Labrenzia sp. PHM005: one gene and its partner. Each later gene encodes a partner of the first gene's protein in a complex. Links are inferred from orthologs where the notes say so. Each region holds a gene or a part of one and is shown on either strand. Other genes may lie near its edges.

The links.
Region 2: the proteins of ccmE (region 1) and ccmB are in contact, whole or in part, in a solved structure (PDB 8CE8), measured with the Escherichia coli proteins. The link is inferred for Labrenzia sp. PHM005 from one-to-one orthologs.

Annotation. Positions count from the first base shown.
Region 1 is NZ_CP041191.1:4,958,932-4,969,025, forward strand. What follows is about bases 4,273-7,124. They hold ccmE (cytochrome c maturation protein CcmE), read right to left. Parts: upstream 5,998-7,124; coding sequence 5,548-5,997; downstream 4,273-5,547. Other genes in these bases: FJ695_RS22445 (heme lyase CcmF/NrfE family subunit), read right to left, coding at 4,273-5,481; ccmI (c-type cytochrome biogenesis protein CcmI), read right to left, coding at 6,065-7,124. Also shown: FJ695_RS22425 (DUF2336 domain-containing protein), read left to right, coding at 1-393; FJ695_RS22430 (DUF2336 domain-containing protein), read left to right, coding at 560-1,639; FJ695_RS22435 (bifunctional alpha/beta hydrolase/OsmC family protein), read right to left, coding at 1,655-2,890; FJ695_RS22440 (cytochrome c-type biogenesis protein), read right to left, coding at 2,995-3,483; more of FJ695_RS22445, read right to left, coding at 3,493-4,272; more of ccmI, read right to left, coding at 7,125-7,201; FJ695_RS22460 (hypothetical protein), read right to left, coding at 7,535-9,016; FJ695_RS22465 (RT0821/Lpp0805 family surface protein), read right to left, coding at 9,193-9,630; FJ695_RS22470 (ATP-binding protein), read right to left, coding at 9,811-10,094. UniProt on the Escherichia coli protein: Heme chaperone required for the biogenesis of c-type cytochromes. Transiently binds heme delivered by CcmC and transfers the heme to apo-cytochromes in a process facilitated by CcmF and CcmH.
Region 2 is NZ_CP041191.1:1,349,636-1,359,859, reverse strand. What follows is about bases 2,590-5,571. They hold ccmB (heme exporter protein CcmB), read right to left. Parts: upstream 4,426-5,571; coding sequence 3,754-4,425; downstream 2,590-3,753. Other genes in these bases: FJ695_RS06120 (lipopolysaccharide biosynthesis protein), read left to right, coding at 5,283-5,571; ccmA (heme ABC exporter ATP-binding protein CcmA), read right to left, coding at 4,422-5,084; FJ695_RS06135 (heme ABC transporter permease), read right to left, coding at 2,852-3,616; ccmD (heme exporter protein CcmD), read right to left, coding at 2,664-2,855; FJ695_RS06145 (DsbE family thiol:disulfide interchange protein), read right to left, coding at 2,590-2,667. In the rest of the region: FJ695_RS06160 (ABC transporter permease subunit), read right to left, coding at 1-38; FJ695_RS06155 (cation diffusion facilitator family transporter), read right to left, coding at 120-1,013; FJ695_RS06150 (thioredoxin family protein), read right to left, coding at 1,144-1,917; more of FJ695_RS06145, read right to left, coding at 2,062-2,589; more of FJ695_RS06120, read left to right, coding at 5,572-6,701; FJ695_RS06115 (GNAT family N-acetyltransferase), read left to right, coding at 6,698-7,825; FJ695_RS06110 (ammonium transporter), read right to left, coding at 7,895-9,115; FJ695_RS06105 (PLP-dependent aminotransferase family protein), read right to left, coding at 9,322-10,224. UniProt on the Escherichia coli protein: Required for the export of heme to the periplasm for the biogenesis of c-type cytochromes.

The DNA of each region.
Region 1 (10,094 bases):
CAAGCAAAAATGAGCCCCAAAGGCTGGCTGGTGGGCATCAAGATGGGCAAGACCACGCTCAATAAAGCGGTCTACCAATGTGCTCAGGAACACAATCTGCTTGATGCCGTTGCTCTGCTCGCTTTCTTCTCTGGAATGCAAACCAAATACGTCCACAACTTGATGGTCCGATTCGATTCCACCGGAATTGCCACCATTTGCCGGGCAACCGGTATTGGCGCCATGGAATTTCAGGCGATCTGCAAAGAGCGCTGCAAACATCTGAAGTTTCCCGAGACCACTGGTAGCAAATGGCTGACCAACTATCACATGTTGGATGAGACAGACGCTAAGCGGCTGCTGGCACTGATGAAGATTAAACTGAAGGCAACCGCACGCGCCGAAGCTGCATGATCAATGTCCTTTGCGCGGACCTCACTTGAAAAGAACAACGACGTAGTAAATACCACTGACACTATTATCAATCATCAAAATTTATTACGCTTTTCTTTGGTTTTTTAGACAAGTGTAAACTGTCCCCGCGGTAGCTATTGTAAGCCCTCAAGAGAACGGTCCGACAATGCTTAAAGAACTTATCGAACTGGCCAATGGCAGCACGCCGGAAAAACGGCATCAGCTTGTCGAGCATGTCACTGACCTATTCATTAATGGTGCTGACAGTTACCAGACTGAGGAAATCACGCTCTTCAATACGCTTTTGGAAAACATGCTTCCGACCATGGAAGCAGAGCAAAAGCAAAAAGTCTCTGAACAACTTGCACCAATCCCGTCAACCTCCCACGATTTGGCAGTTTCGCTCGCCGGAGAACAGATCGAGATTGCCCGGCCGATGCTGACGCAGTCGGAAGTTCTGCAGAACGAAGATATTCTCAAACTGGCCAAAACTATGGGCCAAAGTCACCTGCTTGCAATCTCTCAGCGCAAGCATCTGGAATCCAACGTGACCGATGTTCTCTTGGAACGCGGCGAACAGCCGGTTAAGCGTTCAGTCGCAGCCAACACCGGCGCGGAGATTTCAAACTGGGGTTCTCGACTTCTGGTGAAACTTGCGGAAAGTGACGATCAGATCCGCAATTCCATGATGGAACGCTCAGACATAACTGAAGCAGAACTCGAAAAACTCATCAATCAGATGCCCGGCAAACAACAAGACGCTGTCCGGGCCTTGCGCAAACAGAACGAAGACCTGGTCAACGAACTTTTCCAGAAAGCCAGCCGCGCGGTGGCGGCGACCAAACTGGAACGCAAAGCGACGCGGATTGATGCCAAAGTGATGCTCAAGGATATCCGGGCAGAAGAGATGCAGCTTGGCCAGGCGATCACCCAATTGGCCTTGTCCAACAACCTGTTTGATATCTGCTTTCTGTTATCCGAGCTGTCCGGGCTGGAGCAGAAGTACGTCACCAATGTCATGGTGCGTTACGATGCAACGGGCATTGCCGTCTTGTGCAAATCTCTTGGGATTACAGACAACGAATACTCTGCTGTTTGCAAGGCGAAAGCGACACACAACAAGCAGCCTGCAACTACGGTCAATAATTGGATTGCCGATTACCAAACCTTGTCCGACCGCGACGCTCGCAGACTGTTGTCCTTCATGAAGATCCGTCTCAGCACCCTTGAGGAACAAGCAGCCTGACGATACCGGAATTCATCAGGTCTCCACTTCCCGGGTGACAACAGCTGCGCCGGCTTCCAATGTCCGGTGGACCGGGCATTTGTCCGCAATTTCAAGCATTCTGACCCTTGTTGCCGCGTCCAAGTCGCCCTCAAGTGTGATCAGGCGTTCAAATCGGTCGATCCGCCCACCTTTGGCTTTCACCTCATCGGAACAATCTTCACAGTCCGCCGCATGCACCTTGCCGTGCAGCACCTTGGTGCCGATCCGGTCAACATCCAAGCCCTTCCGGTCGGCGTACATGCGCAGGGTCATCACGGTACAGGCGCCTAGTGCGGCTGACAAATACCCGTAAGGGGACGGCCCGCTGTCCAACCCGCCGACACCAACCGGCTCATCCGCCAGCAGCCGATGCGGACCGCTGGCAACCATCGTCTGGAATTTCCCCTGCCCTGTCTCGATTACTTCGACGCCATCCCCATCTGCACTCGCTTCCGGCTCCGCCATCGGATCCAGATAGCCGCTTGCCCAGCCTGCAATCACCTTAGCCGCATAGGCCGCGTCGCTGGCCCGCGACAGCAGGTGATCGGCCTTGTCGAGCGAAACAAAACTCTTTGGGTGTTTGGCCGCTACGAAAATATCGGTGGCATTGCCGACCCCCACCGTTTCATCCAGCGGTGCATGCATCACCAGAAGCGCTTTTCCAAGTTTTGACGCGTGATCAAGGACTGATTGCTGCTCCAGATCCTCCAGGAACTCCCGGCGGATGGTGAATGGCCGTCCGGCAAGACTGACTTCAACAGCGCCACTTTCTCGAATGTCCTCGACTGCAGATCCGAAGTTATGGGTGACATGGACAGCGTCGGACGGTGCTCCAATGGTGACCACTGCGCGAGCCTCTGGGATAGCACCGGCAACAGACAATACAGCCGCCCCACCCAACGAATGGCCGATGAGTAGCTGAGGCGCTTCATAGTTTTGACGCAGGAAATCCGCTGCCAGCTTTAAATCTTCTAGATTTGAGGAAAAGCCGGTCGAAGAAAAGTCACCGCCACTGCCGCCAAGTCCGGTGAAATCAAAGCGCAGAACCGCAATACCTTCCGCACTCAAGGCGCTGGCAATGTGGCGGGCGGCCGCAATGTCCTTAGAGCATGTAAAACAATGAGCAAAGAGCGCAAAGGCTCGAATGGGACCAGCGGGCAGATCTAGCCGCGCTGCAAGTTTTGCTCCGAGCGATCCATCAAATTCGAGTTTTTGCGGCTGCTGCGTCATCTGAAAACCCTCCAGCTTGGTTCCCGCCAGAGGTAAGGATGGAAGTTCTGAGTGCAAGTCACGCCTTGGTGTCTGCGGCGTGACTTGTTTGATCAAAATGCCTGTTAGTTTTGCTCGTCGGACTTGAGCAATTCGCTTAGGCGTTTTTCTTCCTCTGCCGACAATTTCCCGCCGGTTGGTGCGGCCGCATCAAGCCGTGTTCCAGATCGCCTGCGCAGCGCAATCACAACGGCCGCCAGCCCGGCAATCAGCGCCAGCGGGCCTGCCGCCCATAGCACCAGCGTGTGCCAGGCAAAGCGCGGCTTTAGAAGCACAAATTCGCCATAGCGGTCGACGAGATAGTTGATCACCTGGCTGTCACTGTCACCGGCCACCAACCGTTCGCGCACCAAGACCCGCAGATCCTTGGCCAGCGGGGCGTCGCTGTCGTCGATCGATTGGTTCTGACAGACCATGCAGCGCAATTCGGCCGACAGGGCCCTCGCCCGGGCTTCAAGCGCCGGATCTTTGAGCACCTCATCGGGTGTCACAGCCAGAACCGGCGCTGCGAAGAGCGAAACCAACAATGACAGGATTGCAAGAAAACGTGTCATGTACCCGCCTTACTCTGCCGGAACGCCGGAGGGGATCTTCTTTTTGGCCGCAGGTTTTGGCGCCCCGACCCGCAAACGCCGGTCGGCTACGGAGAACACTGCGCCAATCGCCATGATCACACTGCCGATCCAGATCAACGTAATCAGAGGTTTGAAATAAACCCGAACGTCCACGGCGCCATCGCCGCGGCTTTCGCCAAGCGACAGATAGAGCTGGGAAAATCCAACAGTATGAATTGCCGCTTCTGTGGTCGGCATCTGACGCGCGGTATAAACCCGTTTCGACGGTTCGAGATCGGTGACCAGAGCTCCACCCTGACGGATGGTGAAGTGGCCAACTTCCTCGGTAAAGTTTGGCCCTTGGCGCGGCGCCGCGCCATCAAAGGTCACTTCATACCCGGCAAGGTCGACCTGATCGCCAGGGCGCATGGTTTCGATACGCTCTTCCTGAAAGGCTGAGGCTGTCACAATGCCGAGCACTGTTACCCCGATGCCGAAGTGGGCAGTCGCCGTTCCCCAAGCGGAACCGGGCAAGCCAACCAGCCGGGAAAATCCGCGTTTCGGGCCGATTTCAAAGAATTTCACTCTTGTGAGAATTTCGGCAATCGCCCCGGTCATGACCCAAACAGCCAGTCCCACACCGAGCGGTGCCAGAACCTTTTCCATGCCCCAGAGCCAGAAAGTGAACAGCGTCATCAGCAAAGCCAGGCCCATGGCCGCATAGAGCCGTTGGCAAGCAGCAAGCAAATCACCGCGTTTCCAGGAAAGCACCGGCCCAAAGGGCACAGCGATCAGCAGTGGGATCATCAACGGACCGAAAGTCAGGTTGAAGAATGGCGCACCGACGGAAATCATTTCACCGGTGATCGCATCCAACACCAGCGGATAAAGCGTGCCGACCAGAACCGCCGCCGTTGCTGCCGTCAGGAATAGGTTGTTGAGCACAAGCCCGCCTTCCCGGCTGATCGGCGCGAACAGGCCGCCTTGTTTCAGCATTGGGGCCCGCCAGGCGAACAATGTCAGCGATCCGCCGATAAAGAGCATCAACAAGGCCAGGATGAAGACGCCACGAGCCGGATCAGTGGCAAAGGCATGAACGGAGGTCAAAACACCGGAGCGAACCAGGAAGGTGCCAAGCAGCGATAGGGAGAAGGTGAAAATCGCCAGAAGAACGGTCCAGACCTTCAACGCCTCGCGCTTTTCCATAACGATCGCCGAATGCAGCAAGGCAGTACCAGCCAGCCACGGCATGAAGGAGGCGTTTTCCACCGGATCCCAGAACCACCAGCCACCCCAGCCGAGCTCGTAGTAAGCCCAGTAAGAGCCCATGGCGATACCAAGGGTCAGGAAACTCCAGGCGATCAAAGCCCAGGGCCGCACCCAGCGGGCCCAAGCTGCATCCGTCCGCCCCAGAATGAGCGCCGCGACCGCAAAAGAAAAGGTAATGGAGAAGCCGACATAACCGACATAAAGCAGCGGCGGATGTATCGCCAAGCCGATGTCCTGAAGGATCGGATTGAGGTCATTGCCCTCAATCGGCGGATTGGGAATACGGGCAAACGGGTTCGAGGTCGCGAGAAGAAACAACAGGAAACCAGCGCTGATCCAACCTTGGACCGCGAGTGCTGTCGCCTTTAGATCCTTCGGCAGGTTCGCTCCGAAAACACCAACCAAGGCACCAAAAAACACCAGGATCAACACCCACAGAAGCATGGAACCTTCGTGGTTGCCCCAAACACCCGTGAATTTATAAAGGAGTGGTTTGGCGGAGTGGGAGTTTTCCCAAACATTGGCGACCGAAAAATCTGATACCAAATAGGCCGCTGTCAGAGCTATGAAGGACAGAAGCACAAATCCGAAAATCGCGATCGAAGTTGGTGCTGCAACCGCCATCAGCCGGTCGTCGCCTGTCAGCGCGCCCCACAAGGGCACAACCGACAGAATGAGCGTTAGCGCAAATGACAATACAAGCGCGTAATGTCCGATTTCGACAATCATGGTGTCTCGCGTCCCGTCCCTCGGTTCAACTGCCGCAAGCTCCTACTGCGCCAGACCTATTCAGCTTTAATTGGCAGCGCCCTCTTCGCCTTGCCAATGGCCTTGATCTTTCAAGGCCTCTGCCACTTCTTTCGGCATATAGTTTTCATCGTGTTTTGCCAAAACACTATCGGCCACAAACGTGCCATCAGCGCCCAAAACACCTTCCGTAACCACACCTTGTCCCTCGCGGAACAGGTCTGGCAGAATACCTTTATAGGTCACTGAGACTGCATTGGCAGTGTCGGTGACCCGGAACTTCACTTCCGCATTGTCGGACCGCTCAACAGACCCTTCCTCGACCAATCCGCCCAAGCGGATGCGCTGGCCAGAAGGAATGTCCTTGCTAGCGATGTCTGTCGGGCTTTGGAAAAAGACGATCTGATCGTTGAGGGCAAATAGGATCAAGCCAAGCGCCACGGCCAAAACCGCGCCTGCGGATCCAATCAAGGTCAACCGCCGTTGCTTGCGTGTCATTTTGTGTTCCGTCCTATATTAACGTCTTGCGTTTTCCGTCCTCCCCCTCAGGACGGGAAAGCTCGGATTAGGAGCCAGTTAGTCCTAGGTCTATGGCCGCGTCCTTGATCCGTGCCAAGTCGGCGGGCTTTTCAGCAAAAACTTTTTCCGCACGCTGGAGAGTTTCATTTGCTTTGACCCGATCGTCGAGGACCACATAGGACCTCATGAGCTGTTCCCATTCGGCAACCGTTCCGCCATTGGCATCAATGCGGGCGGCAAGACCGTGAACCATACTCTTGATCATGATTTGGCGATCGCCGGCGCTCATTTCGCTGGCTGCGGCCACTTCTTCCTCGCTCGGCCCGCGCAGCGCTGGCATCAATGCCGGAGTTTTACCTGTCAAATTGGCAAGCTCCCGCCGGGCAACAGCCACCCAGGCTGCTTGAGGATCGGCGCCCTCCAGAAGTGTTTCCCAAGCTGAAATTGCCGCATCATTGCGGCCTTCCTGACCGAGCGCTATTGCAAGAAAGAAATGCGGTTTGACAGCGCGCGGCTCCAATTCAACTGCGTGTTCGAAGGCTGATCTTGCCCGGTCGGTAACCACGCCCTCATTCGCAACGGTCAGAGCTTCACCCAAATCTGTCAGCCAGTCGGCACGTGGACCAAGCAGACGAATCGCATTGGCGTAGGCCTGCGCTGATCGTTGCGGTTGGCCAAGCCTCATATAAACCGGCGCGATCACAGCCCAGCCTTGACCGTCTTCTGGATCGTCTGCCAGGTGCCGTTCCACCCTGGCAACCAGCACCTCAACCGGCTGTTCTTCTGCCGGCTGATCGAAACGGGCAGCCAAAGGCTGGTCTTCAAGTTCCGGCGAGCCGATGGCGAGATAGAGACCAAGCGCTGCGGCCGGCAATGCGATCAATGCAGCAAGCTGGACGGACCGGGTTCGCAGTTTGGAAACCGTTTGATGCGAGCCCGCTTCCGACCGGTCGTGGACAGATAGGAGCCGCCGGGCTGTTTCTGTGCGCGCTGCTTCAGCCGCTTCCGGGTCTATCAAGCCTTGTGCAAGTTCCCGGTCAATCGCAGCAAGCTGCTCCCGGTAAACAGCTTCGTCCGCATTGGCGTTGGCTTCAGTGGCTGTGGCCCGCGATCTGGTCAGCGGAACAAGAACAGACAATGCGGCCAGCGCTGTCAGGACAGATATGAGGATCCAAAAAATCATGGGCGCATATAGACAACTGAATGTGTCGAAATGCAAGCAGCCCACTCTGTGACCGGCGGTCGCGGGATAATCCCTTGTTTATTTCTTTTCACGCTTGCTGCTCTGTTGCTTTCTTAAGGCCCGTTTCTCAGGCCGTGTGGACGCATTAGAGATATATTTCTCCGGCACCGCATTGTTCAAGGTCAAGGACGACCAGTATTGGTGATGCTGGTGCATCATCCAAGTGGATATGTACTGGGATGTAGCGATACAGGTCCAAGCCTCAAAACGCGAAAATGAGCTCCCTCATGCCGCTCGCTGGTTCACGAATTGGGTCCTGGCCGTCCGAACGGCCTAAGCCCGCCTGAGCGCTTTGTTGATCAACCGCCGTTCTGGAGTTGACTTGGCCAACTCATCGCTCGCCCGGGTCTTGGCTTTGGCGAGGGCGGCATGACGGCTGCGGCGTAATTGAGCGGCGTAATCCGCGCCGAAGTAAATCTCCGACAACATGATTGCCACATCGGCGGCGGCTTGATGGGCCTCCAATTGCTGACTGTTCGACTTTCCAAGGTCGGTAATCAGAGACCGAGTAACAATCTCCAGGGTCTGTTCGACCGCCTGACGCGTGCGCTTGCTGACATCGTTGACGGCAAACGTCTCTGATCCGCTGCGCACCATGGTCACCACACGCAACGCCCGGACTGCATCATCTATCGCTGATTGATTGACGTTCAGCTTTCCGTCCTGGCCGACCTTCGGCACCTGCAAGGCCCGGCGAACAGCGCTGTGCGCATTGTTCAACTCCCGCGTGACCACATCTGAGATGCTCCGCTTGGTATCTGCCAAGCGCCGGTGCCATTTCCCGGTGACCGATAGGTCCATATCCCGCTCAATGCCTTTGACGAGCGTGTTGTAATCCGACAGAGCGTTGGAGAAAGCAACTGGATCCGGATTGTTGTTGCGATGGTCGATCGCCAGGATGTTCAGACGCTCCGCTTCACTCATGACCACGTCGACAAACGGAGCGAATTGAGAACTGGCAATTGCCTTCGGATCATCATCACCTGCCAAACGGCCAGCAAAAGAACACAGCGCCGACGGTGTATCCGCCCGGTCGACCAAGGCAGCCGCCAGAACCGGAACATGATCCGGGAAACGGGCCGTACATTTGTCCACCATGCGCAGGACGTCGTGATCTTGTTTCAGCCGCCGCTCATTGATCCGTTCTGGAATGGCCTGCAGGAACGGCATAAGCCAACGTTCTGAAGAGAAAACCTTTTGAATGTCGCGCAATTCGGAAATACCGCGTTCGCCGCCAAGCTCAATGCCCATGCGGCGATGTTCCTTTTCCTCGATCTCGCCGCGCCGCAAGGCTTCGCCGATCGCATCCACAGACCGGGTGCGCAAAGCCTGAACCAAGGTGTCGACACGTTCACCGCTCACCGCTGCATTGCTGGCTTGTTCCAGCACCAGCTGAACGTCCATCGACATGACATCACGGCCGAGCCATTTCCAGACCTTGTCGAGCATGTCCCGGTTGATCCGGCCTTCCTGGCGGATCGGCAAAAACTCGTCGATCAGAAACGCATCCAAGGGCGAAAAGAACATGCGCTGAATCTGACCGCGCCGGATTTCTCCGGCTTCGATGTCCAAACCTTTTGGAAGCGGCTTGCGCAGGATTTCCAACGCAGACGCCAGAACCAATTCGATGTGCGGATCACTGTTGTTCTGAATCTTGGCGCGCTCAAGATTACGCACCAGCGCCTCAATCGCTCTCGGGCTGAGGCTGCTCAGATAGGTCCTGATTTTGGTTTCAATCTGGTCCGGTTGAGTCATTCACGTCATTCTGCGCGCAAGGTTTCTTGCGGCATGGTAAATGCCGATCCTTAAACAAGTATGTAGAAAAACGGTGGAATTAACGGATTGATATCCATCATCTGACTGCTCGAGAGCACTGCTCTTTTGCATCTGGACGGCATAATACAGATTAGACGCTTCGAAATTCGCGGTTATTAGCCGATGACCTTCCAACTGCCTTGTTTGACTTCACACGCCGTACCGCGCGCTTGCAGGACCCGGCCTTGCAAAACCATTTCATGCGTGAATTCCCGGCACCGGGTTTCGTTAACAGAATAAACCGGCCCTGGCCGGACTTTGCCGCTCCGGCCAGTCCGTTCGTTTTGCCAGGCGACAGAAACCCCAACGCCCCGTGCCTTCAAAGCCCGGTCCTGCGCTTTTTCCGCTGCCTTTTTATCGGACGGTTCCAGCGCTTCTCCAAGTTCATTATTTACAAAAACAGAAATTGCTTTGTTAGCTTCCGACCCAGCAACGCTCGCTCGAGGATCGCCAAACGACGATCCCCAGCCTCCGACGCCATTTGCCCCGGAAGCAATGGAACATCCACCCAAAAGGACGGCGGTCATCAGACAAATGGTATTGCGCAACTTCATGCGGCTGCACTCCAGAACGGCTTTGCGGTCCGAGGACCCCGGCAGGTGAATCAGTCGTAACGTGACTTTGTGGCCGAACTTGGCCACAAATGAGAATCACAGCCTGTGATTTGCATCACATATAATCATGGACTGATTAAAATCATCCTCCCCATCCACAGGGGCCTTGTTTTCAACCACCTAACTGTCCCCCAGCAAGGGCAAAACCAGCCGCGCTTTCAGGCCGCCAAGGTCTGACCTGTCGAGCTCCAGGCGACCGCCGTAAAGGGCGGCAAGATCAGCCACAATCGACAGCCCCAAGCCAGTCCCCGGCACGGTTTCGTCCAAGCGGCGGCCGCGTTTGACCGCTTCGGCCCGCCCTTCCTTGGTCAAGCCAGGACCATCATCTTCCACCAGGACTTCAAACATCTCCCGGCCGCTTACCGCACCAGGAATTGGCCCTGCGGTGACCTGAACCGATGATT
Region 2 (10,224 bases), 3.6 Mb from region 1 along the record:
TCAACGAATTGAGCGCGCAAACGCTGCCAGGAAAGCATCAATGGGACATCCAAATTTTCCGAAGCGCCGAACCTAGACCTATTCGCGGTTCAATTGAAAGCAATTTGGTCCAACATGCTCTAAAGCACAACAATGCCGGAATGTTTGGCTTTGTGCTCCGGCTCCACATGAATGGTGATACGGGCGCCAGGCACATCTTCGCTGATCGCTTCTTCGATCCGATCACAAATGGAATGGGCCGACTCAACCGTCATCGTTCCCGGCACGACAAGATGAAAATCGATGAAAGTCGTTCGTCCGGCAATGCGGGTTCGAAGGTCATGCGCTTCCAGCGCGCCTTCGCCCTGCTCCGAGATCTGAGCGCGGATTTTATCAAGAACATCGGCAGACGCGGCTTCATCCATCAATCCACCGACCGATTCCTTGACCAAGCCCCAGCCGGACCACAACACAGTCAAGCCAACCAAAACCGCGAGCACCGAGTCGAGGACATTCCAGCCGGTCAAGAGAACCAGAACGACACCAACCAGCACACCCAGCGAACTGATGACATCGGTGAAGAGGTGTTTGCCATCAGCAACAAGTGCTGGTGAGCGAGCCTTGCGGCCAAATCGGACAAGATAGGCGGCCCACAAGCCATTGATGGCAGCGGCCAGAACGTTCATGCCGATGCCGGGCAAGGAAAAATCGGGGCTGTCGCCTTGAACAAACCCCAGCCAAGCGGCTCGGAAAATCGAAAGCGCGGCCAGAACAATCATCACCCCCACCAAAACGGCGGCAAAATACTCTGCCTTGTCGTGGCCATAAGGATGGTTGCTGTCTGCAGGTTTTGAGGCAAACCAGATGGCTGCAAGGGCCGCGACCGAAGACGCTATGTTGACGATGGTTTCAAGAGCGTCGGAATAGAGCGCAACCGACCCGGTCAGCCAATAGGCGCCGAACTTCAGGGCAAGAACAATTATGCCGACAACAATGCTGAAAAAGGCAATCCGGAGCCGGAAACCATCCGCCATAAAGACCCCCTAAGGCCATGGCGGCCTGATGGTGTGCAGAGCGCTGCAAGGGGTATCAGGTTTTACTGCCAAGGCAACCGGCAAACCGGGATTTCAAAGGAAAAGCATCGCCGAGAAACGGCAAAAGGTTCTAAAAACCCTTTTTCCAATCCATGGCAGCCGCACCGATGATCCGGCCTGGACCATCATTGTCTTCCACTTGAACAAGAATGATGCACCTGGCATCGCCTGACAGGTTCAGTTTCGACTTTGCCATGCGGAAGGTTTCGTCTCCACCGGACCACATGCCCATCGGGACGAGGTCGCGAACCACGTTGACGTATTTGATCTCACGGCCAGCGTTTTCACCGCGGCCAATCTCGACCGTCGCTTCATCCTGAACCCGCAAGAAATAGACCGTTGCCATTTTGGCCCCTTTAGGCAGCGCGCCACCAACCTGCGCTTCCACGGCCATATCGGATATTTTTAGAGAAACGTTTGTGGACAGCGGGGAGGCCCGGTCAAGTGCTGCGCGCACATGATTTTCCCGGCTGCCAACCACATGCTCTTCACCGTTGATGACCATCTGCGGCGTATAAACAGACCGGTCTCCGCGCCTTTGCGCATAGGCCCGCTGCCGCTGGGAATGAACCGGACTTGCAAGTGTATCCTTCCAGCCGAGATAGTCCCAGTAGTCCACCGGCATCAACAATGTGAGCACGCTGTCGTCTTCTTTAACGAGCTGTTCAGCGAGCCGATCTGCAGGTGGGCAGGAGGAGCAGCCCTGACTGGTAAAGAGTTCAATCACCTTCCGCGGCTCTGCAATCGCATCATCAACAAATGCGCCAGTAGAAATTATCCCGCAGATTACAAAAAAACCCGCTCGGATAGCCTGTGTTGCCACCCGGGTGTAGCTGCCCGCCATTGACTGATGTCCCGTAACTGTTTCAATCAAAATAGTCGGGAGCCTTGTAAATCGCGAGTCACGTGCCAGTGATACTGGCAGATTTCCGCTGTTTTCGCGTGTTTGTGAATAAAGCCCGTATTCCGGTGATTATTCTTCAGAAGATTAGCCCTCAGCGATAATCTTCCGAAGCTCAGGCAAAAATCCTGTCTCGTAGTTTGTCGGATCCAGCGGACCGATGAACTTGTAACGGATGGTGCCGGTCTTATCGACGATGAAGGTTTCCGGCACGCCGTAAACGCCCCAGTCAATGGCCGCACGTCCGGTGTTGTCGACACCGATCCGGTCATACGGATTGCCTAGGCTGCCGAGGAACCGGCGGGCATTTTCCGGCTTGTCCTTATAATTGATGCCGATCATCTGAAAGCCGTCCAATTTGGCCAGATCTTCAAGCAGCGGATGTTCCTGGCGGCACGGACCGCACCAGGAGGAAAAGATATTGACCACAGACACCTGGCCGATCAGATCACCCCGGGAGAACCCCGGCATCTGAACACCGTCCTTTGACAGGTCTTCCAAGTGCGGCAGCGCGAATTCCGGCGCCGGTTTGTTGATCAAGGCAGACGGGATCTTGCTCGGGTCCCCGCCCATCAGAAGCTGAAACAGAAACAGGAATGCCAGGCTGACAAAAACGATCAGCGGCAAGAGCACAAGAACCGGAAATCCGCGTTTTTTCGGAGTCGTGCTTGTTTCATTTTCCATGGAACTCATGAGGACAGGGTGCTCCCGTGTTCCGGACGTGCCCGGGTAATGCCTTGATCTGCAAGATCCTTGAGCGCCTTTTCCTGGGCGGTTTTATCGATACGCACCCAAGCAATCAGTGCCACTACCGTCAACAGACATAGACCGTAGGAGGCGATGATAAATCCGGCGTGTGGTCCAAGATCCAAAATCGTCACTCCGCAGGTTGGGCGGCCCCGGCAGGGCCCTGATGTGTGGCACTCGCCGCGCGCATGCGCATGGCACGCACACGCCGGCGCAGGATTTCGTTGCGCATCGCCATGAAGTGAATGACGAAGAACAGCAGGGTGAATGCGGTGGCCATGACCAAAAGAGGCCATAGAATGTCAGGGTGAATGGTCGGACCATCCATGCGAACGACACTCGCCGGCTGATGAAGTGTGTTCCACCAATCAACGGAGAATTTGATCACCGGCAGGTTCAACGCGCCCACCAGGGTGAGAACCGCAGCTGCCTTTCCGGCCTTGATCGGGTCATCCATGGTCCGCCAAAGGGTCATCAGACCCAGATACATGATGAGCAGAACCAGCACCGACGTCAGCCGGGCGTCCCAGACCCAATAGGTCCCCCACATGGGTTTGCCCCAAAGAGACCCTGTCACCAGAGCCATGAAGGTGAAAGCCGCACCGATCGGAGCAGCGCTTTTGGCCGACACATCGGCCAGCGGATGTTTCCAGACCAAAGTGCCAATCGATGAAATCGACATCACCGTATAACACATCATGCACAGCCAAGCGGCCGGAACATGAATGTACATGATCCGTACGGTGTCACCTTGCTGATAGTCCTCGGGCGCCATGTAGAAACTCATGTAGAGCCCAGCGGCGAAGAACAGGACGCACAGACCGATGAGCCAGGGCAGTACGATCTGCACCAGTCTCAAAAAGCGCGTCGGGTTTGCGTAATCCCAGAAAGCCATGGAACCGTTCTAATCTAGTGACGTGCCTGCTTCAATGCACAAGCGCGTCACAAAACGCATTGCGTTTGGTCAAGTCGCAGAAAGACCACGCCATCACAAATATGGGAGACGCTGGTTTCGTTTCTATGAGGCGGCCCTCAATCGGAAGCGAATCGCAGAGCCGTCGCCGATGCAATCGGCCCAATCACTGCCGCGATCAGAGATAGGGCGCACAGAATCAAGAACGGTGTCAAAAACGGCACCGGGTCGTGAATCGCTGCATCAGCGGAGCTGACCCCAAAGATGAGCACCGGAATGGCGAGCGGCACCACCAGCACAGCCAGAAGCAATCCGCCGCGGCGCATCGAGACCGTCAGCGAAGCCCCAATAGCACCGATCAGCGTCAAGGCCGGCGTTCCGACCAGAAGCGTTGCGGTCACCGCCGCCATGGAAACCGGATCCAGGTTCAAAAAGATGCCGAGTAAAGGCGCTGCAACAACCAGCGGCAGGCCAGTGGCCACCCAGTGGGCCAGACATTTGATCAGGACAACCATCTCGAGAGGGCGCCCGGCCATTAGCATCAGATCAAGGGTACCGTCATCCCGATCCGCCTGAAACAGCCGGTCCAGCCCGAGTAGCGTCGCCAAAAGAGCACCGATCCAGAGAATGGCCGGCCCGATCCTGGCCAGCAGGTTGAGATCTGGGCCAACACCAAAGGGAATCACGGTCACTACTGCGAGGAAAAACAAAACCCCGACAAGGGCGCTGCCGCCAACCCGGACGGAAAGACGCAAGTCCCGCTGAAACAGTTCCGTTGCCCATCCGCTCATGTCAGGGTCTCCTCAAAGGTCTGCTCGGTCAGCTTGGCGGCTTCCAGATGCAGCACCTGAGTTTTGGCAAGGGCCAATTTGGTATGAGTAGCAGTCACGATCTGTCCGCCTGAGGCCAGATGCCCGTTCATAAGATCCAGAAGCTGTTGTTCCGACTTGTTGTCGAGTGCGGATGTGGGTTCATCCATCAACCAGATCGGCCGGGGGGTGACCAACAGCCGGGACAGAGACAAACGCCGCTTTTGACCGGCAGACAAATAAGCAGCAGGCAGATGGGCCGTGTGACCAATTCCAAGGAACTCCAGCGCCTGAATGGGCTTTTTCAGATCTGCGTCAAACCCGCTGACAAACGCAGGCGCGGTATAACTCCGCCAGAATTCCAGGTTCTCCAGAACAGACAGAGCGGGTTTCACTGCATCCTGGTGGCCGAAATAATGTGCGTGTTCGTGTGCGGGCTTGTCATCGTCGCCTCCAGTCAACCGGATCGCCCCACTAGCCAACGGAACAAGCCCGGCAAGCGTGCGCAGCAGAGACGATTTGCCGATGCCGTTGGCGCCGGTCACCACAAGGGCGGTTCCTTGATCTAGCGAAAATGAAAGATTTTCAAACACCCGGCGCCCGCCGCGGTCGATGGTCAGGTTTTCAGCAATTAAGGTCAGGGCACGGCTCCGGCGGCTTGTCCAGTTTGTCCGCCTTGTTAGTGCCTTCTTGTGGGATATGGCAAGCCAGCACGACGCGCATGGGCCATTTCGGGCAAAATTTGCTCTCGGCTTGATCTCTCAAGAGCGGCAGGAAGCCACGGAATGTTAATGTCCCCATGTCATAAATACGGAAGAATACGCATAAAGGAACTTTTCGTGCAGTCTCCGGACAATCCGACACCTACTCGCCTGCTAAATTTCCCCTTGGCAGCGCGCCTCGAAGACGTGGCAAAACGGATTGCCGGTCTTCTTGGCGCCAATGGATCGGACAATCAGGCCGCCCAATTGATGGCCTTGTTTACCTTCGCTATCCGCGTGGGTGGAGCTGCGCTCGCCTATCTGTCTCAGGTTGTTCTTGCCCGATTGCTTGGCGCGCATGATTACGGAATATTTGCCGTGGCCTGGACCGTCGTCATAATCCTTGGCGTGATGGCCTGTGGCGGTTTTTCGGCTTCTGCAAGCAAGTTCATCCCCAAATACCGGCAAGCCGAGGATCCTGCCAGCTTACGCGGGTTCATTCGCACCAGCCGGTTATCTGCTCTCATTACCGGCACAGGAATAGCCGCGATCGGGATCGCCGCGATCGCGCTATTGCGTCCGATGATTGATGCGTCCTATGTCGCGCCGCTGTCAGTGACGCTGCTCGCCCTGCCCTTTTTTGCATATGCCATGGCCCAGGATGGCATCGCACGCAGTCACGATTGGCCATTCCTCGCCATGCTGCCGACCTATATCTGGCGGCCAGCGGCACTCTTGATCATTCTGGTGATTGTGATCGCCTTCGGCTTGGGTGCGACCGCGTTGACGGCCGCCTATGCTGCGGTTTTATCCGCTCTTCTGGTAGCGCTTTATCAGCATATGCACCTTAATGTCCGCTTGAAGCCTTCCTTGCCGGACAAAGCCAAGACCACGGATCTGAAACTCTGGTTCCTGGTCTCGTTGCCGATGCTGGCGGTTGATGGCTTTTTGCAGCTGATCACAAGCGCAGATGTGATTATGGTCAGCTTCTTTGAGGACCCGGATCAGGTTGCAGTTTATTTCGCAGCCTCCAAAACCCTAGCGCTGGTGCATTTTGTCTATTTTGCTGTGCGCGCGGCCTCTGCGCACCGCTTTTCGCGTTATCTGCACAGTGGTGATATGGACGGCCTTGCCACTTATGTCCGCCAAGCGGTCGGTTGGACGTTCTGGCCCTCTTTGGCTGCTGGCGCCGGCTTGCTTCTAATTGCCCCCTTGCTGCTGCGTTTGTTTGGTGCCGGCTTTGAAGACGGGTTTTGGCTGATTGCCCTTCTGATGATTGGTGTTCTGGCCCGGGCCTCAATTGGCCCCGCCGATGCCCTGCTGACCATGACCGGCTTACAAAAAACCTGCGCCGGCATTTATGGAGCGACATTTGTCCTGAATGTTGTGCTCAATCTGATCATGATCCCGTGGCTCGGCCTGGCTGGAGCTGCAATCGCAACGAGTTGCGCAATTTTATTTGAAACCACAGCGCTTGCATTGGCTGCAAAATACAAGCTCAATATCACGACCTTTATTATCCCCTTGTTGTTTCACCCTAGGAACCCTGCCGTTTGACCGGTCTTTCCGAAAAACAGGAACAGCTTGAAGCTGTCTGGATGGATCCATTGGCGGCGAACTTACCGCTTGACCAATGGCAGGATCTTGCCGGGACGGCATGCGATCCCAATCCTTTTTTCACACCGAGTTTTCTGCAGCCATATCTTCGTGCTTTTCCCGCTAAAAGCGTCCAACTCATGGTGGTACGGGACAGGTCAAGCGGAGATTGGCTGCTAACAGCACCGATCGGACGGCGGCCAGCCGGTTTGGCTATGCCGGTCAATACAGCCTGGACATCACATTATGCCCCGCTCGGGACACCGCTCCTCCATCCGGACGCTCAAGCAGATGCAATCGCCCTCTTCCTGAAATCAGCGGCCGGCTCTTCAAACACACTTGCCTTACCGTTTCTGCCTAAGACAAGCCGAATTGCCCAACTCGCCTTAAAGGCCGATGGCTGGACCGCTGGATGGAGCCAATTGGTGGAAAGGGCCGGACATGGCTCCGGGGACCTTGGGGCAACTCAGTATGAAGCTGCGTTTCATGGCAAACGGCGCAAGGAAATGCAGCGTCAGTTACGCCGCTTGGAAGATCATGGTTCGATTAGCGTCCGGCATCTTTTGGGCAAGGAAACGATTGCCGGTTTTGAAGCATTTCTGGAGCTGGAAGCCAAAGGATGGAAAGGCCGGGCGGGCACGGCGCTCGCCAACACTCCGGAAACTGCTATGTTTTCCCGGGAAGCTATCCAAAACCTGTCAGCCTGGAACAGAGTGCGCATCGATCAATTGTGGGCAGGTGACACACTGGTAGCGGCACTTGTTCTGTTTTTGGAAAACGGCCGGATATTTTCCTGGAAGATCGCTTTTGACGAGACCTTTGCCCGGTCCTCTCCAGGATCTCAGATCGCAATCATTGCCCTCAGAAAAAACCTAGAGACACCCGGCTTCATCAAAGCGGATTCCCTTGCAATTCCTGGACATCCGATGATCGGCGCCTTGTGGCGGGGCCGGGTTCAAGTGGGAACGCTTTTGCTGGCCAAAGGCGCGGTTGGCTCGGCTTTGGCAGGGCTCGCAGCGACAGACCTCAAGGTTGAACAATCCTTACGGAAAAAAGCGAGAGCCCTGAAGGCATTGATCGACTGAATTCGCTTAGAAAGCATTTGCCACCCTCAACGTAACTGAGGGTGGCTGTTCTTGTTTTCAAACCGGAAATCAGCGGCCGAGGTCGCTCTCCGGGTTGGCGCTGATGCGATGAATCGCAAGGTCAGCCCCCATGTGTTCTTCTTCTGCAGACAGGCGCAGTCCGGTCGCGGCCTTCAAGATCCCGTAGACAACGAAACCAACTGCGAACGCATAGGCCAGACCGACAATCGTACCAATGATCTGAGATGGCAGAGCGACACCACCCATACCGCCAAGGGCTTCCAAGCCGAAGATACCGGCAGCGATCCCACCCCAGGCACCACAGATGCCATGCAACGGCCAGACGCCGAGCACGTCATCAATCTTCAGTTTGTTCTGGCAGAACTCGAAGCCCTGGACGAAGATGACACCGGCCACGCCGCCGACGATCAAACTGCCAACCGGGTGCATGACGTCAGAGCCAGCGCAGACTGCGACCAGCCCCGCCAAAGCTCCGTTGTGAACAAAACCAGGGTCATTCCGCCCGGCAATCAGCGCCGTCAAGATACCGCCGACCATGGCCATCAGCGAGTTGATCGCCACAAGACCGGAAGCAGATTCAAGCGATGCGGCCGTCATAACGTTGAAACCGAACCAGCCGACACACAACATCCAGGAGCCCATGGCGAGCCAGGGAATGGACGACGGCGGAATGCCAATTGGGCGACCGTTTTTGTCATACCGGCCCCGGCGCGCACCGAGCAAAAGCACGGCTGCAAGCGCGACCCAGCCGCCAACGCCGTGAACAACCACGGATCCGGCAAAGTCGTGGAAACCGGCCCCGAAAGACGCTTCAAGCCACCCCTGGAAACCGAAATTTCCGTTCCAGATCATGCCTTCGAACAGCGGATAGGCGATGCCGACCAGAGCAGCCGTTGCCAGACATTGCGGCAGAAACTTCATGCGCTCAGCAATGCCGCCGGAAATAATCGCCGGGATGGCCGCCGCAAATGTGGTCAGGAAGAAGAACTTCACCAGTGTAAGGCCCTGAAGCTCAAAACCTTCGCCACCGCCGGACAAGGTCGCAGCATCGACAAAGAAGCTCGTTCCATAGGCAAAGGTGAAGCCGACGAAGAAATAGGTAACGGTCGAGATTGCAAAGTCGACCAGGATTTTCACCAGGGCATTGACCTGGTTTTTGTGCCGGACAGTTCCGACTTCGAGGAAGGCAAACCCGCCATGCATGGCGAAAACGAGAATGGCTCCGACGAGAACAAAAAAGACGTCCCCGCCAACGGATGGCGTATCCATATATGACCCCCAATTAGGCAAACAGCCCTTTGTTTGTGCTTTTCGGGATCCACTGCATTCAAAATGGATGCCAATTGAGCAATTGCCAAGAAAAACATCAGCTTCTCGCCATTTTTCAGGGCAATTAGCGTCAACAGGACTTTCTAAACGTTGTTTTACGAGCGAAAATCATAGGCACTTGCACGTTTTTTATGCAATCAGTGCCATTAGACTTCGAGCATCGTTCTTCTTAAAGTCTCATAGATCGCGTCGTCACTCATTTGACTGACGTTGAACCGCATAAACCTGTCCATCCCTTGAGACACGCTGAATACATTTCCCGGCGCAAGTACGATTTTGTTTGTTAGCGCCCTTTGCGCGAAACCAGCGGCGCTGACCCCTTCTGGCAATAGACACCAGAGGTAAAAACCGCCGCGCGGCATCAGCCAAGGTGCGATACCGAGCAGACCCAGCTTTTCCGAGACCTGAAGACGGCTTCGGGCCAGGCGGATGCGCAAGGCCTCCAAGTGCTTGCGGTAACTGCCATCACTGAGCGCCGCGAACACAATATGCGCGGCCAAGGGACTGGGTCCGCCAAAGTTGGTTGCGATCTGGAGATCAATCAGGACCTCAACCCAATCCGGGCGGGCAGCAATGTAACCGCAGCGGACTGACGCTGAAAGCGTCTTGGAAAAACTGCCAATCCGGATAACCTGGTTCAATCCATCCAGGCTTGCAAGCCGGGGTGACGGATCCGGCTCAAACGCACTGAAGATATCGTCTTCAACGATGATCAACCCATGCGTTGCCGCGACTTTCAGAATTCTATGTGCGATTTGCGGAGTTAAGGCCGCACCTGTCGGATTGTGCAGGGCGGAGTTGGTCAGATAGAGGCGTGGTTTCACCTGAGCAACGGTTCGCTCAAATTGCGGCATGTCCGGCCCTGAATGGGTCATTGGCACACCAACCGCTGCAACCTGGTGAGCCCGCAAAATAGCTTGAAAATTGAAATAACAGGGATCGTCAACCAGAACGGCATCCCCAGGCTTCAACAACAAACGGCAAATGAGATCAATTGCCTGTGTGCCACAAGAGGTCAGCAGTATCTGATCAGTGTCAGCAGGAAGACC